2 regions of the Mesorhizobium sp. NZP2298 genome follow, and region 1 is predicted to be linked to the other one. Evidence: riboswitches for the same ligand, from Rfam matches in the RefSeq annotation. Region 1 holds a riboswitch; the other holds the start of a gene.
What was found. Region 1 has a riboswitch for cobalamin ahead of bluB (5,6-dimethylbenzimidazole synthase). Riboswitches for the same ligand answer to the same signal wherever they lie in the genome.
Positions count from the first base shown of each region.

Region 1 (5,918 bases):
AGCAGCGCCGACACGAACAGCGTCCAGACCGGCCAGTCCTTATTGGCCGATGCAATCAGCGCCAGGAATGCGAGCACGGAGATGATTGTGGTGGGCACGACGATCCGGGTCTGGCCAAGGCGGTCGACCAGTCTTGATATTTGCGGCGCCAGGAAAGCGTTGGCCAATGCGAATGTCGCCGAGACAGCGCCGGCCAGCCAGTATTCGCCACGTGTCTGCGACAGCATCGCCACGATGCCGATGGGCGCCATGGCGATCGGCAGGCGCGCCAGGAAACCGGCGGCTGCGAAGCCCTTGGCACCGGGGGCGCGAAAGATCTCTGAGTAAGGGTTCTGCATGATCCGGTTCCTCGACAAAAGGCGATATGCCAATTACATACGGAGCGTATGGGAACTAGATAGATCATACGCAGCGTATGTCAATTGGCATACGTTGCGTATGTGAATAAGGCCAGGCAGAATGCGCAGACCCCGCAAGGAGATGATCGCCGAGACGCGCGCCAAGCTGATCGCCGCTGCCCGCCAGGCGTTCGGTTCGATCGGATATGCCGAAGCGTCGATGGACGATTTCACGGCATCCGCCGGGCTGACGCGCGGCGCGCTCTATCATCACTTCGGCGACAAGAAGGGGCTGCTGGAGGCGGTTATCGCCGAAATCGACGGCGAGATGGCGGCTCGGGTGAACGAGATCGCATCGAGAGCGCCGACCCGCTGGCAGCGTTTCGTCGACGAATGCACCACCTATATCGAGATGGCGCTGGAGCCGGAAATCCAGCGCATAATGTTCCGGGATGGCCCTGCTGTGCTGGGCGATCCGGCACAATGGTCGAATGCCAATGCCTGCGTTGGCTCAATGACGGATCATCTGACCGCGCTGCAGAGGGAAGGGGTGGTCGTCCCGGGCGTCGACCCTGAAACGGCCGCGCGCCTTATCAACGGGGCGAGCAGCCAGGCGTCGCAGCGGATCGCCAATTCAAACGACCCCGAAGCCACGTCGAGGAAGGTGGTGGCGGCGTTCAAGCAACTGCTTGAGGGGCTGCTCAAAGAACCGGGTCCGCAATCGAACTGAAGTCCCGTCTGCGGCCTGGTGCCCCGCCCATGATTGACAATCTTCGGTTAGAGCGCATCCTCCCCAGCCATCTCTGAGGGGAGATTCGGGGCATGTGGGATTTCGATATCGGCAGGTCGGTGTCCATCATGATGCGGACCTGGCCTTTCATTGTCTTTCGCATGATCGTCTATTTCGGCATCACGCTGGCCTACATCATGGCGACCGGCACGGGCGCCTCGGTCGGCTATGGCGTCGGCCATATCTCCACCGATCCCGATGGACCGCTGTCCTTTGCCCTGTGGGGCGGCGTGGTCGGTTTCGGCATCGTCTCCATCGCCGTCTACTGGATCCGCGAATACATCCTCTACGTCGTCAAGGCCGGCCATATCGCCGTCATGGTCCACCTGATCGACGGCCATCATGTTCCTGCCGGCCAGAACCAGATCGCCTATGCCCGGCAGGTCGTGACCGAGCGTTTCGCCGAGGCCAACATCCTTTTCGTCGTCGACCAGCTGGTCAAGGGCGCCATCCGCGCGATCACCGGCCTGCTCGGCGGCGTCGCCGCCTCTCTGCCCATTCCGGGCCTGAGCGGCCTGGTCTCCTTCATCAACACGGTGATCCGCCTGTCTCTCACCTATGTCGACGAGATCATCCTCGGCTACAACATCCGCATCAACTCGTCCTCGCCTTTCGAAACCGCGCGGCAGGGCGTGGTTCTCTACGCCCAGAACGGCAAGACCATGGTCAAGAACGCCGTCTGGCTGGCGGTCATCATGTGGGGCGTGTCCTTCGTCATCTTTCTGCTGATGCTCGCCCCGGCCGGGGCCATTCTTTTCCTCATGCCCGGACAGCTCGCCGGCTGGGCCTTCGTGCTGGCCATCGTCTTTGCCTGGGCCTTCAAGGCGGCGTTCATCGAGCCCTTTGCCATCGCCTGCCTGATGCAGGTCTATTTCAAGACCATCGCCGGCCAGGTGCCTGATCCGGCCTGGGACGCGCGGCTGGCCGAGGCGTCATCGAAGTTCAGGGAACTCAAGGACAAGGCGCTTTCCTCCTTCGGCGGCTCGCGCTGGGGCACGGCCGGCGCGACGCGCTGATCGGCCGGGCAGGCCTGGGCGGCATCGACGGCGTTCAGGCGCGCCGCCGCTGACTTGAGCGGTGCCTCGCCTTTCCCGCAAAAGGTCTCGCTCATGATCAGTTCGGGCAGGGGCAGGCGCCGGCCCCAGCCATGTGTTTCAAGGTCCGGTTTGGGCGCGAACTCGGAAACCCGGCCGACGCAGAGATAAGCGATCGGCGTTACATGGTCGGGAATGGACAGCAGGCTTTTCAGTGCCTGCGCCTCGATGATGCTGACCCAGCCGACGCCGACGCCTTCGGCGCGTGCCGCCAGCCAGAAATTCTGCACCGCGCAGACCGTGCTGTAGAGGTCCATCTCCGGATTGTGCCAACGTCCCAGCGGCGAGCCCTTCGAGCGCTGGCGGTCGCAGGTGATGCAGATGTTGAGCGCGCTTTCGCAGATGCCTTCCAGTTTGAGTTTGCGGTAGAGTGCCTGCCTTTCCTTTTCGATTTCAGGCAGTTCCTGTTCTCGCGCGGCCAGGAACAGGTCGCGCACCTTCTCCCGTCGCGCGGCATCGCGGATGACGATGAAATTCCACGGCTGCATGAACCCGACCGATGGCGCGTGATGGGCGGCAAGCAGCAGCCGTGCCAACACCTCATCGTCGAGAGGAGTAGGCAGGAAATGGCTGCGCACATCGCGCCGCGTGAACATGGCGCGGTACACCGCGTCGCGCGCCATCTGGTCAAATCCGTCGCCGACAGGAGCGGTCATAGCATCCGGCATCGCTTGTCCCCTTGCGATTGCAATAGTTTCACACCGTCAGAGCGCACTTAGTGCGTCCAAGTGGACGCACGTCGCTCTGATGTCATCCGCCTGACCATGCGGATGACGGTGCCTGCCAGGCCGGTCTTCTGGCTCAGGATCAACCCGCGTCCGGTGCCTTCCCGTCATCGACAGTGGCATTTACCGGCGCGGTCCCCCTCACAGCGTTGGGCACGCCACGGAATTCAACCGTGTTCCCGATTCTCCCGCCAGAGCATTTGCAGCCAAGTGGAATCACTTGGCGCCGCAGAATGCGGCTAGACAAACAGACTGGCGGGCACCAGGCAGTGACGGCGACCTTATGCCGAAGCGTCCGCGGCGCCAATCCCCACAGCGACGCCAATGGACGCAGAAGCGATTTTCCCCAGCCATCGGGCCGCGACGCATGGCCATCGTGGCGTTGGGGCACTAGATAGGGATCATGGCCACTCGTCTCTACACGCATCCGATCTTCCTTGAGCACATCACGCCCCCCGGTCACCCCGAGCGGCCGGACCGCTTGCGCGCCATCGAGCGCGTGCTTGACGACGAAGCCTTTGCCGAGCTCGACCGCGTCAAGGCGCCGGAAGGCGACGAGGCCACCATCCTTTACGCGCATCCGGCCGATTTCATCGCGCGCGTGCGCGCCGCCATCCCAGACGAAGGCATTGCCCGCATCGATGCCGACACCACCGCCAGCCCGAAGAGCTGGCAGGCGGTGATAACCGCGATCGGCGCCGCCAACGCCGCCGTCGACGACGTCTTCGCAGGCCGCGCCGACAATGTCTTCGTCGCCGCCCGGCCACCCGGCCACCATGCCGAAAAGACCACCGCAATGGGCTTTTGCTTCTTCAACACGGCGGCGATCGCGGCCCGCTATGCGCAGAAGAAGCACGGCATCGACCGTGTCGCAGTCGTCGACTGGGATGTGCACCACGGCAATGGCACACAGGATATTTTCTGGGACGATCCCTCGGTGCTCTATTGCTCGACGCACCAGATGCCGCTTTATCCCGGCACTGGCGCGAAGAGCGAGACCGGCGCCGGCAACATCGTCAACGCACCACTGGCGCCGCGGACCGGCAGCGAGGTGTTTCGCGATGCCTTCCTGTCGCGCGTCCTGCCGGCGCTCGACAATTTCGCGCCCGACCTCATCATTATTTCGGCCGGTTTCGACGCGCATCACCGTGATCCCTTGGCCGAGATCAACCTGACCGAGGACGATTTCGACTGGGCGACTGGCCAGCTGATGCAGCGCGCCGCCCGCCACAGCGGCAACCGGCTCGTCAGCCTGCTCGAGGGCGGCTACGATCTGCAGGGACTGGCATTTTCGGTCGCCGCCCATGTCGGGCGACTGATGAAAGGATGAATGATGGCTGCTGAGACCAACGAAGACGTCAAGGCGATGAGCTTCGAGCAGGCACTCGACGCGCTGGAGAAGATCGTCGATGATCTGGAGCGTGGCGACGTGCCGCTCGATCAGTCGATCCGGATCTATGAGCGCGGCGAGGCCCTGAAGGCGCATTGTGACCGGCTGCTGAAGGCGGCCGAGGACAAGGTTGAGAAGATCAGGCTATCGCGCGACGGCAAGCCGGTTGGAACCGAGCCGCTCGACGCGGACTGAGGCATGGCCGCGAACCATGGTCTTGCCTCTCCGGTTTTTGGACACGATCATGGTTGAGGATAAAACTCGTTCCGATTGAAACGGCTCCAGGACAAGAGGAGATACGGAAGCGATGTGCAGAAACATCAAGACCCTGTTCAATTTTGATCCGCCGGCAACCAATGACGAAGTGCGCGACGCAGCCCTTCAATTTGTCCGCAAGCTGAGCGGAACGACGCGGCCTTCGAAACAGAACCAGCATGCGTTCGACCACGCAGTGGAGGCCATTGCGGCATCGGCGCGCGAACTTCTCGATTCGCTCGAAACCAACCAGCATCCGCGTAACCGCGAAGAAGTGGCCGCCAAACTGCGGGCAAAGGCGGCGATCCGCTTTGCGTGATGTCGCCAAAGCGGTCACCGAACGCTGACAAGGAGAGTTCATGAGCTTCTTCCCCGGGAAAGACCCTGAAGCCGGCGATGCCTTTGCCAGCGACCAGATCGAACTGATGGTCATCCCGAACGCCAAGGACATTGGCGGCTTCGAGGTCCGTCGTGCTTTGCCGACCGCCAGGAGACGGCTGGTCGGGCCGTTCATCTTCTTCGATCGCATGGGTCCGGCAATCCTGCGTGCAGGCCAGGCGCTCGACGTCCGTCCGCATCCGCACATCGGCCTGTCGACGGTGACCTATCTGTTCGACGGCAAGATCAGGCATCGCGATTCGCTCGGCACTGAAATGGTCATCCAGCCCGGTGATGTGAACCTGATGACCGCCGGCCGTGGCATCGTCCACTCCGAGCGCACGCCCGAGGAATTGCGCGGCGCGCCGATGTCGATCTCCGGCCTGCAGACATGGCTGGCACTGCCGGACGGCAAGGAGGAAGTGGCGCCCGTATTCGAGAACACCGCTGCCTTGCGGCTGCCCGAGATCGATGCCGAAGGCGTCAAAGGCCGCGTTGTGATCGGTGACTTCCAGGGACTGCGTTCCCCGGTACGGGCCGACGCCGAGACGCTCTACGCCGACCTCAGGCTGGCGCCCGGCGCCAACATAAAGATCCCGGCCGATGCGGAGGAACGCGCCATCTACACACTGGAGGGCGAGGTCACGATTTCGGGTGACGTCTTCCCGGCTGAACGCCTGCTGGTGTTCCGGCCCGGCGACGAGATCATCGTGTCGTCGCAAACCGGTGCGCATTTCATGCTGTTCGGCGGCGCCTCGCTCGGCTCGCAGCGCTATATCTGGTGGAATTTCGTCTCCTCCTCCAAGGAGCGCATCGAACAAGCCAAGCAGGAATGGAAGACGGGCCGCTTCGATATCGTTCCTGGAGACGAGGAAGAGTTCATCCCGCTGCCGGAAAGCTGAGGAAATCGGCAAGGGGACCTGCTTGATCCGTGTCACCGGCACGCAT
Region 1 covers NZ_CP033365.1:5,450,389-5,456,306, reverse strand. Annotated here, with positions in the region: gene EB231_RS26445 (MFS transporter) at 1-338, opposite strand, end outside; gene EB231_RS26440 (TetR/AcrR family transcriptional regulator) at 460-1,068, shown strand; gene EB231_RS26435 (hypothetical protein) at 1,161-2,144, shown strand; partial or broken gene bluB (5,6-dimethylbenzimidazole synthase) at 2,231-2,890, opposite strand; cobalamin riboswitch at 2,991-3,186, opposite strand; gene EB231_RS26425 (histone deacetylase family protein) at 3,351-4,277, shown strand; gene EB231_RS26420 (exodeoxyribonuclease VII small subunit) at 4,281-4,532, shown strand; gene EB231_RS26415 (DUF2277 domain-containing protein) at 4,645-4,911, shown strand; gene EB231_RS26410 (pirin family protein) at 4,952-5,872, shown strand.

Region 2 (5,918 bases), 430 kb from region 1:
AGCTGGTGTCCATGTCGGCCATGATGTTATCGCCGCCGGCCGCTGTGATCATGGCGCTCGGGATGGCGAATTTTCCGGCGGTGAACGGCCTGTCCTCGCCGGAATCATAGAGGAACACACGGGTTCCCTTGGCGTCGCCGACCTTCGCGGTGATGTCGGCGAGTTGCGCCTTCCAGCCGGCGACAAGCTTCTGCGCCTCGGTCTCCTTGCCAAAGATCTTGCCCAGCTTTTCAACATCGCCATAGAGCAGGTCCATGGAAGCCGCCGGGCGGTTCTTGTCGAGATGGACGCAGCTTTCGGTCAGCACCAGTGTCTTGATGCCATGCGGGGCGAGCGTGTCGGGCGTCACGTCGCCGCCCGGCTTCATGCCATAGTACCAGCCGGCGAAGAAGAAATCGGGCTCGACGGCGACCAGGTTCTCGAGCGTCGGGTATTTGGGCGCGAGTTCCGGGATTGAGCCCTGCTCGGCCTTGAATTCGGGGCCGACCTTGTACCATCCGGTGATGCCGGTCAGGCCGACGATCGACGGCTGCAGCTTCAGCGCGAAGGCCATCTCGGCCATGTTGAGGTCATGGATGACGGCGCGCTTGGGCGGCGCGTCGAAGGTCAGCGGCTTGCCGCAACTGTCGACGGTGACGGGGAAAGCGAAGGCGGTAGAGACCAGCAAGGAAAAGACGAGCGACAAGGCGAGACGTTTCACGGATTTTGCTCCTTGGTTGAACAGCGTTGATGAGGGATGGTTCGATCAGGATGGTGGCGCGGCGCGGTTCGGAACATCGAACACCGTCAGTTCACGGTCCTCGGTAGGGTGGCGCAGGCGAAACACGTCGACGCCGAAAATCTCGCGGATCAGCTGTTGCGTCAGCGCTTCGCGCGGTGCGGCCAACGCGTGCAGCCGGGCTTCGTTCATCACCGCGACCCTGGTGGCGAAAGGCGCCACCAGGGCCAGGTCATGCAGCACCGCGATCACCGTCATGCCGAAGCCGGCGACGAGTTCGAGAAGCTCGCCGCGAGCACGCGGGTCAAGATGATTGGTCGGCTCGTCGAGGAACAACACCTTTGGTTGCTGTGCGATGGCGCGCGCCAGCTGGGCGCGTTGGCGCTCCCCTCCAGACAGCGAGCCAATGGTGCGGCCGAGCAGCGGCAAAAGGCCGGTCCGGCGCAGGGCGTCGACGACAATGTCGCGCTCCTCGCTCCTGCGCCTCAGGCCGGCATACGGAACGCGGCCAAGTTCGACATAGTCGATCACCGCCAGCCGCGGATCCGGCTGGTCGGTCTGGCCGACGACGGCCATGTGCAGGGCCCGCTCGGCCGTCGAGATCCTGTCCAGCCGTCGCCCGCCAAGCTTCACCTCGCCCGAACTTGGCCTGAGCATGCCCGACAGCATGCGCAGCAGCGTCGTCTTGCCGGCACCATTGGGGCCGATGATGGCGAGACGATCGCCGGTGGCGATAGAGAGGCTGACCGCATGGACCAGATTCCGGCCATTCGCCACAGCACCCAGGTCGCGCGCCTCGAGGAGTGGCATTGTCATCGGCTATCACCCGCCAGCTTGCCCGGCGCCGGGATGCGGGCCAGCGTCTTGCCGGCCAGTCGCGGCGGACGCTGTCCGGAATTGCACCAGCCGTCGGCGAGCGAGGCGTAGAGCCTGGCAAATCGCACGAGATCACCGGCGTCGGCCTCGGCATCGACGGAGCCGAAGAGATAGGTAGCCTTGCCCGGCGCCTGGAAGGCTACCGTCAGCGGCCGTGCGCAGCCCGCCATGCATTCGACGCCTTCGACCGTGAAGCCATGCGACACGGCGGGTTCATCATGGGCCGAGAGCCGGGAGCGCAAATCGGCGCACAGGCTTTCGCCCGACCTGATGCCGGTGGGAACGTCACGGCAAAGCGTGCACACGATGATGTGGTGATCGATAGCGCCGTCCAACTTCCGTCACTTTCCAAAACTGGCGACGGAAGGATGTTGGCGAGCCGGCCGACAAGACCGACGTCCACGTCTCCTCCCGGCACACCCCGTCCGGTCAACTCAGTGATGGCAGGTCTCCTGGCTCGCGGGTCCTTGCTCAATCCTGCCTTCCCAGCCTTGCCGGCCAGTGGCATTTCGGATCTTGCTCACCGCTTACAGTTGCGGGGGCAGCCACGGCTTCGACCTTTTTAGGATCTCACCGTGTTCCCTTTTCACCCCTTGCCTTTCGACTCGGGGACCATCACCACTCGATCGTAGTTTTCCCCAATTTGCTTCGCAACGGATTTCTCGATGCATTGTCGATCCCGCGGCGGCGCTGAAATTGCGGATGTAATGTAATTACATTACGATTTAAATCATGCCGCTCGGCGAAGTCAAGTGAGGCTTTCTGCCGAATGAAGACATCGAGCCAGTCTCGCTCCTGGACGTCGCCTACGGCGTCTGCGTCAACGGCGACGACGCCGGCAATTTCGACTACGTCGCCGGTGTCGAGGTCACCGATTTTTCTGACCTTCCAAGGGAACTCTGCCGGGTGCGGATACCAGCCCGGAAATATGCGGTGTTCGCGCATCGCGAGCACATCTCGACCATCCGCCGCACCGTCAATACAATCTGGAACAAATGGCTGCCGGCCTCCGGGCACGAGATAGCGGACGCGCCCGAATTCGAGCGCAACGGTCCGGAGTTCGATCCGAACAACGGCAATGGCGGGCTGGAGATCTGGATACCCGTCAAGGCTTAGCGGAGATCACAATTCCAAGTCCCAGGTCTGGCCAACCAGATCCTTGCCGAAGGAGTGGTGCGGTTCTTCCTCGGTCAGTTTGAAGCCGACCGCCTGGTAGATGTGCCGGGCGGCGATCAGGATATCGTTGGTCCACAAGGTCAGCGTCTTGTAGCCCTTCGCACGGGCAAAGCCGATGCATTCCTCGACCAGCCGCCTACCGATGCCGAGGCCACGCGCCGAAGGTTCGACATAAAGCAGGCGCAGCTTCGCCACCTGATCCGATTTGCGCACGACGAAGACCGAGCCGACGACCTCGCCATCGCGCTCGGCGATCCAGCTTCGTTCCCATTTCGGGTCGAAGGATTTGACGAATGCCGCGAGGATTTCGGCAACCAGCGCCTCATAGGTTTCGTCCCAGCCATAGTCCTGCGCGTAGAGCATCCCTTGCCGGCGGGTGATCCAGCCGATGTCGCCGACCTGCAGCGGTCGTAACAGATAAGGGATCCTTGGCTCATCGCTTTCACCCAGCAGAGCCTGGACCGTCCGCATGGATTTCACCAGCCGGTCCTGCTCCGACGCAGGTAGCCTATCGAGAAGGGTCGCGACCTGGTCGTGCGAATCCTTGTTCAGCGGCGCGAAGGCATTCCTTCCCGCCGTCGTCAGCGCAATCGACGATTGCCTGGCGTCCGAAACCAGCGTTGACCTGGAGATGAGGTGAAGGCGCTCGAACTTCTTCAGCAGACGGCTGACATAGCCGGCATCGAGACCGAGGTCGCGCCCGAGGTCGGTCGCGGTCAGACCGTCGCGGTGCGCCAGTTCGTAGAGCACACGCGCCTCGGTCAGGGAGAAGGCGCTTTTCAGCAGCCCTTCGTCGAGCAGCCCGATCTGGCGGGTGTAGAAGCGGTTGAAAGCCCGCACCGCATCGATCAGGTCCTTGTTGGGCGCTTCGTTGCTGGGCTGATGGTGAATCGTCATCGGCATCTCCTGTCTTTTACAGGATCAATCATTTACTTGACGGAGTCAACCATCCGATACGATCACATCATCGGCAACACCGGCCAGCGATCAACGATCCTGCCGCCGGAAAGCACCGCGATCGGCCCGAATTGCTGCAGCACCGCCTCGCTTTGCGTCGGCCGCAGGAACGCATAATCGCCGGGCATCACAGCTGCGTCAGCCGGCAGGCCCATGAATTGCTGGTTGGAGGAAAGGCCGAGCAAACCGTTCGTCTTCATGCCTTCTGGAAATACCGGCTCGGCCATCCACTTACCGCCATAGAGATAGCAGCCCTTGCGCGGGAACCGGCCAAGCGCCCGCAAGAGGCGGGAGACGGCGGGGGGGCCTGGCAGCATCGGTTCGACCACTTTCAGGATCGGCGTCGCGATGAAAGCCGCCGGTTGGAAATTTTCGAGGCCGGGCGTATCGAAATCGCCGGGCAGCACGAAGGCCGAGCCCATCGACACTTCGTTGGCAATGCCGCGGTGATGAAGCAGCGCGGTCTTGCTGCCGCCAATGTTGAGGATGCTTCGCTGGTCGGCGCCCAGGCGCGCCACGAAATCGGCGGCCTGTTCCGAGGCCCGCGCCAACGCCCTGGCCGGCCCACCGAACAGGCCGGGAATGTGCGGTGCGTGCGCCTCATAGGCCATGACGCCTTCGCAGCGCAGCGCTTTGTGGGCCGGCAGCATCTTCAACGCCCGCGACAAGGCCTCCGGTTTGGCAAACCCGCCGCGATGCAGGCCGACATCGATCTCGAAGGCAATACGCAGTTCGATAGCGAGCTCGGCGGCCAGAGCGCCATATTCCGCCAGTCTTTTGTCACTGTCGACCAGCCAGCAGACACGCGACCAGTCGGCGTCGCCCTTCACCAGCGCCGCTCTTGCCGCGCTAACCGGCATCGGTTTGCCGTACAGCAGATCCGCATGCGGGAACGCTTTCAGCACCGCCGCGCTGATCGGCGGATGGAAGGTCATGAAGCGATCGGTTCCGAGCGTCTTGCCGATATGCGAAAGCAGCGGCAGGCAAGCGAGCGACTTGTCGACCAGCCGCACGGCAAGGCCGGGATCAAGCCTGTCCTTCACCAGGGCGATGTTGCTGTCCAGCCGGTCGCGGTCCAGCACCAGACAGGGCTGGAAGATACCGGCCTGCTTCAGCGCCCCCGAAAGCGTGGCGAAATAGGCACTCATGGTTCGACGCCGAACAAGCCGGCCATATAGGGTGAAACGAAACGGTTTCGCGGATCGATGTCGCGACGCACCGCCATGGCATCGTCCCAGCGTGGATAGAGCTTCTTGAAGTCCGCCGCCTTCAGGCTGTGCATCTTGCCCCAATGCGGCCTGCCGCCATATCTGCGGAAGATCGGCTCGGCCGCTTGCATGAACGGCAACGGATCGTTCGCCGCGTCATGGTGGATGGCGATCGAACAGGTCGGCCTGTTGAAGAAGGGCGAGAGCCAGAACTGATCGGCCGCGACGCTGCGTACCTCCATGGGAAAATAGACTTCGGGAAAGCGCTTCTCGGTCAGCTCGATGATTTCGGCCAGCGCCTTCGGTCCTTCCTCGAACGGAAGGTGATATTCCATCTCGTTGAATTTGGTCTGTCGGTCGCTGGCATAGACATTGAGCCAGTCCTGCACATAGTCCTCGGCCGGCACCTTGGCGACGGCGCCCTGGATCAGCCGGCGGCGCAGTGACGGCAGCCAGGCGAGCCCTGTGCGCAGCCGGCGCAGTGTCCGCAGTCCGGCCTCGTCATTCTCGGTAGGACGCGCGGTGGTCGCCGCGTCGCTCAAGTCGCTGGCGATGAACTGCGCATGGCCGGAGAACGGGATGTAGTAGAATTCGGCCGACCGGTGCGCGGTCATCATCGTTTCGAAATCGCGCAGCATGTCGGCGACCGGCAGCACCCATTTGCGGCGGCGCAGCCGGTAGGTCGCAATGTTGTTCAGCGTCACTTCGCTCAAGACGCCGAAGGCACCGAGCGCGACGCCGATGGCGTGGATCGTGTCCTGATCCCCTGCCCGCTTGAAGTCGCGAACCTTGCCAAGCCCGTCGACGATCTGCACCGTCTCCAATTGCGTGTGATAGGCGCCGAGCGTCGGTCCCGAGCCATGGGTCGCGGTGCCCAATGCGCCGCCTATCGCCTGGCGGTCGATATCTCCCATATTGGGCAGGCCCTGGCCGATACCGTGCAGGATGTGCATGAGCGAACCAAGCCGCGTCCCCGCCCGCAC
Region 2 covers NZ_CP033365.1:5,016,624-5,022,541, forward strand. Annotated here, with positions in the region: gene EB231_RS24300 (ABC transporter substrate-binding protein) at 1-700, opposite strand, end outside; gene EB231_RS24305 (ABC transporter ATP-binding protein) at 746-1,534, opposite strand; gene EB231_RS24310 (DUF1636 family protein) at 1,531-1,929, opposite strand; cobalamin riboswitch at 2,020-2,226, opposite strand; partial or broken gene EB231_RS24315 (GyrI-like domain-containing protein) at 2,393-2,710, shown strand; gene EB231_RS24320 (bifunctional helix-turn-helix transcriptional regulator/GNAT family N-acetyltransferase) at 2,717-3,667, opposite strand; gene EB231_RS24325 (DSD1 family PLP-dependent enzyme) at 3,730-4,875, opposite strand; gene EB231_RS24330 (D-arabinono-1,4-lactone oxidase) at 4,872-5,918, opposite strand, start outside.
Region 2: linked by a shared signal. The riboswitch ahead of EB231_RS24310 (DUF1636 family protein) and the one ahead of bluB (5,6-dimethylbenzimidazole synthase) in region 1 are both predicted to bind cobalamin.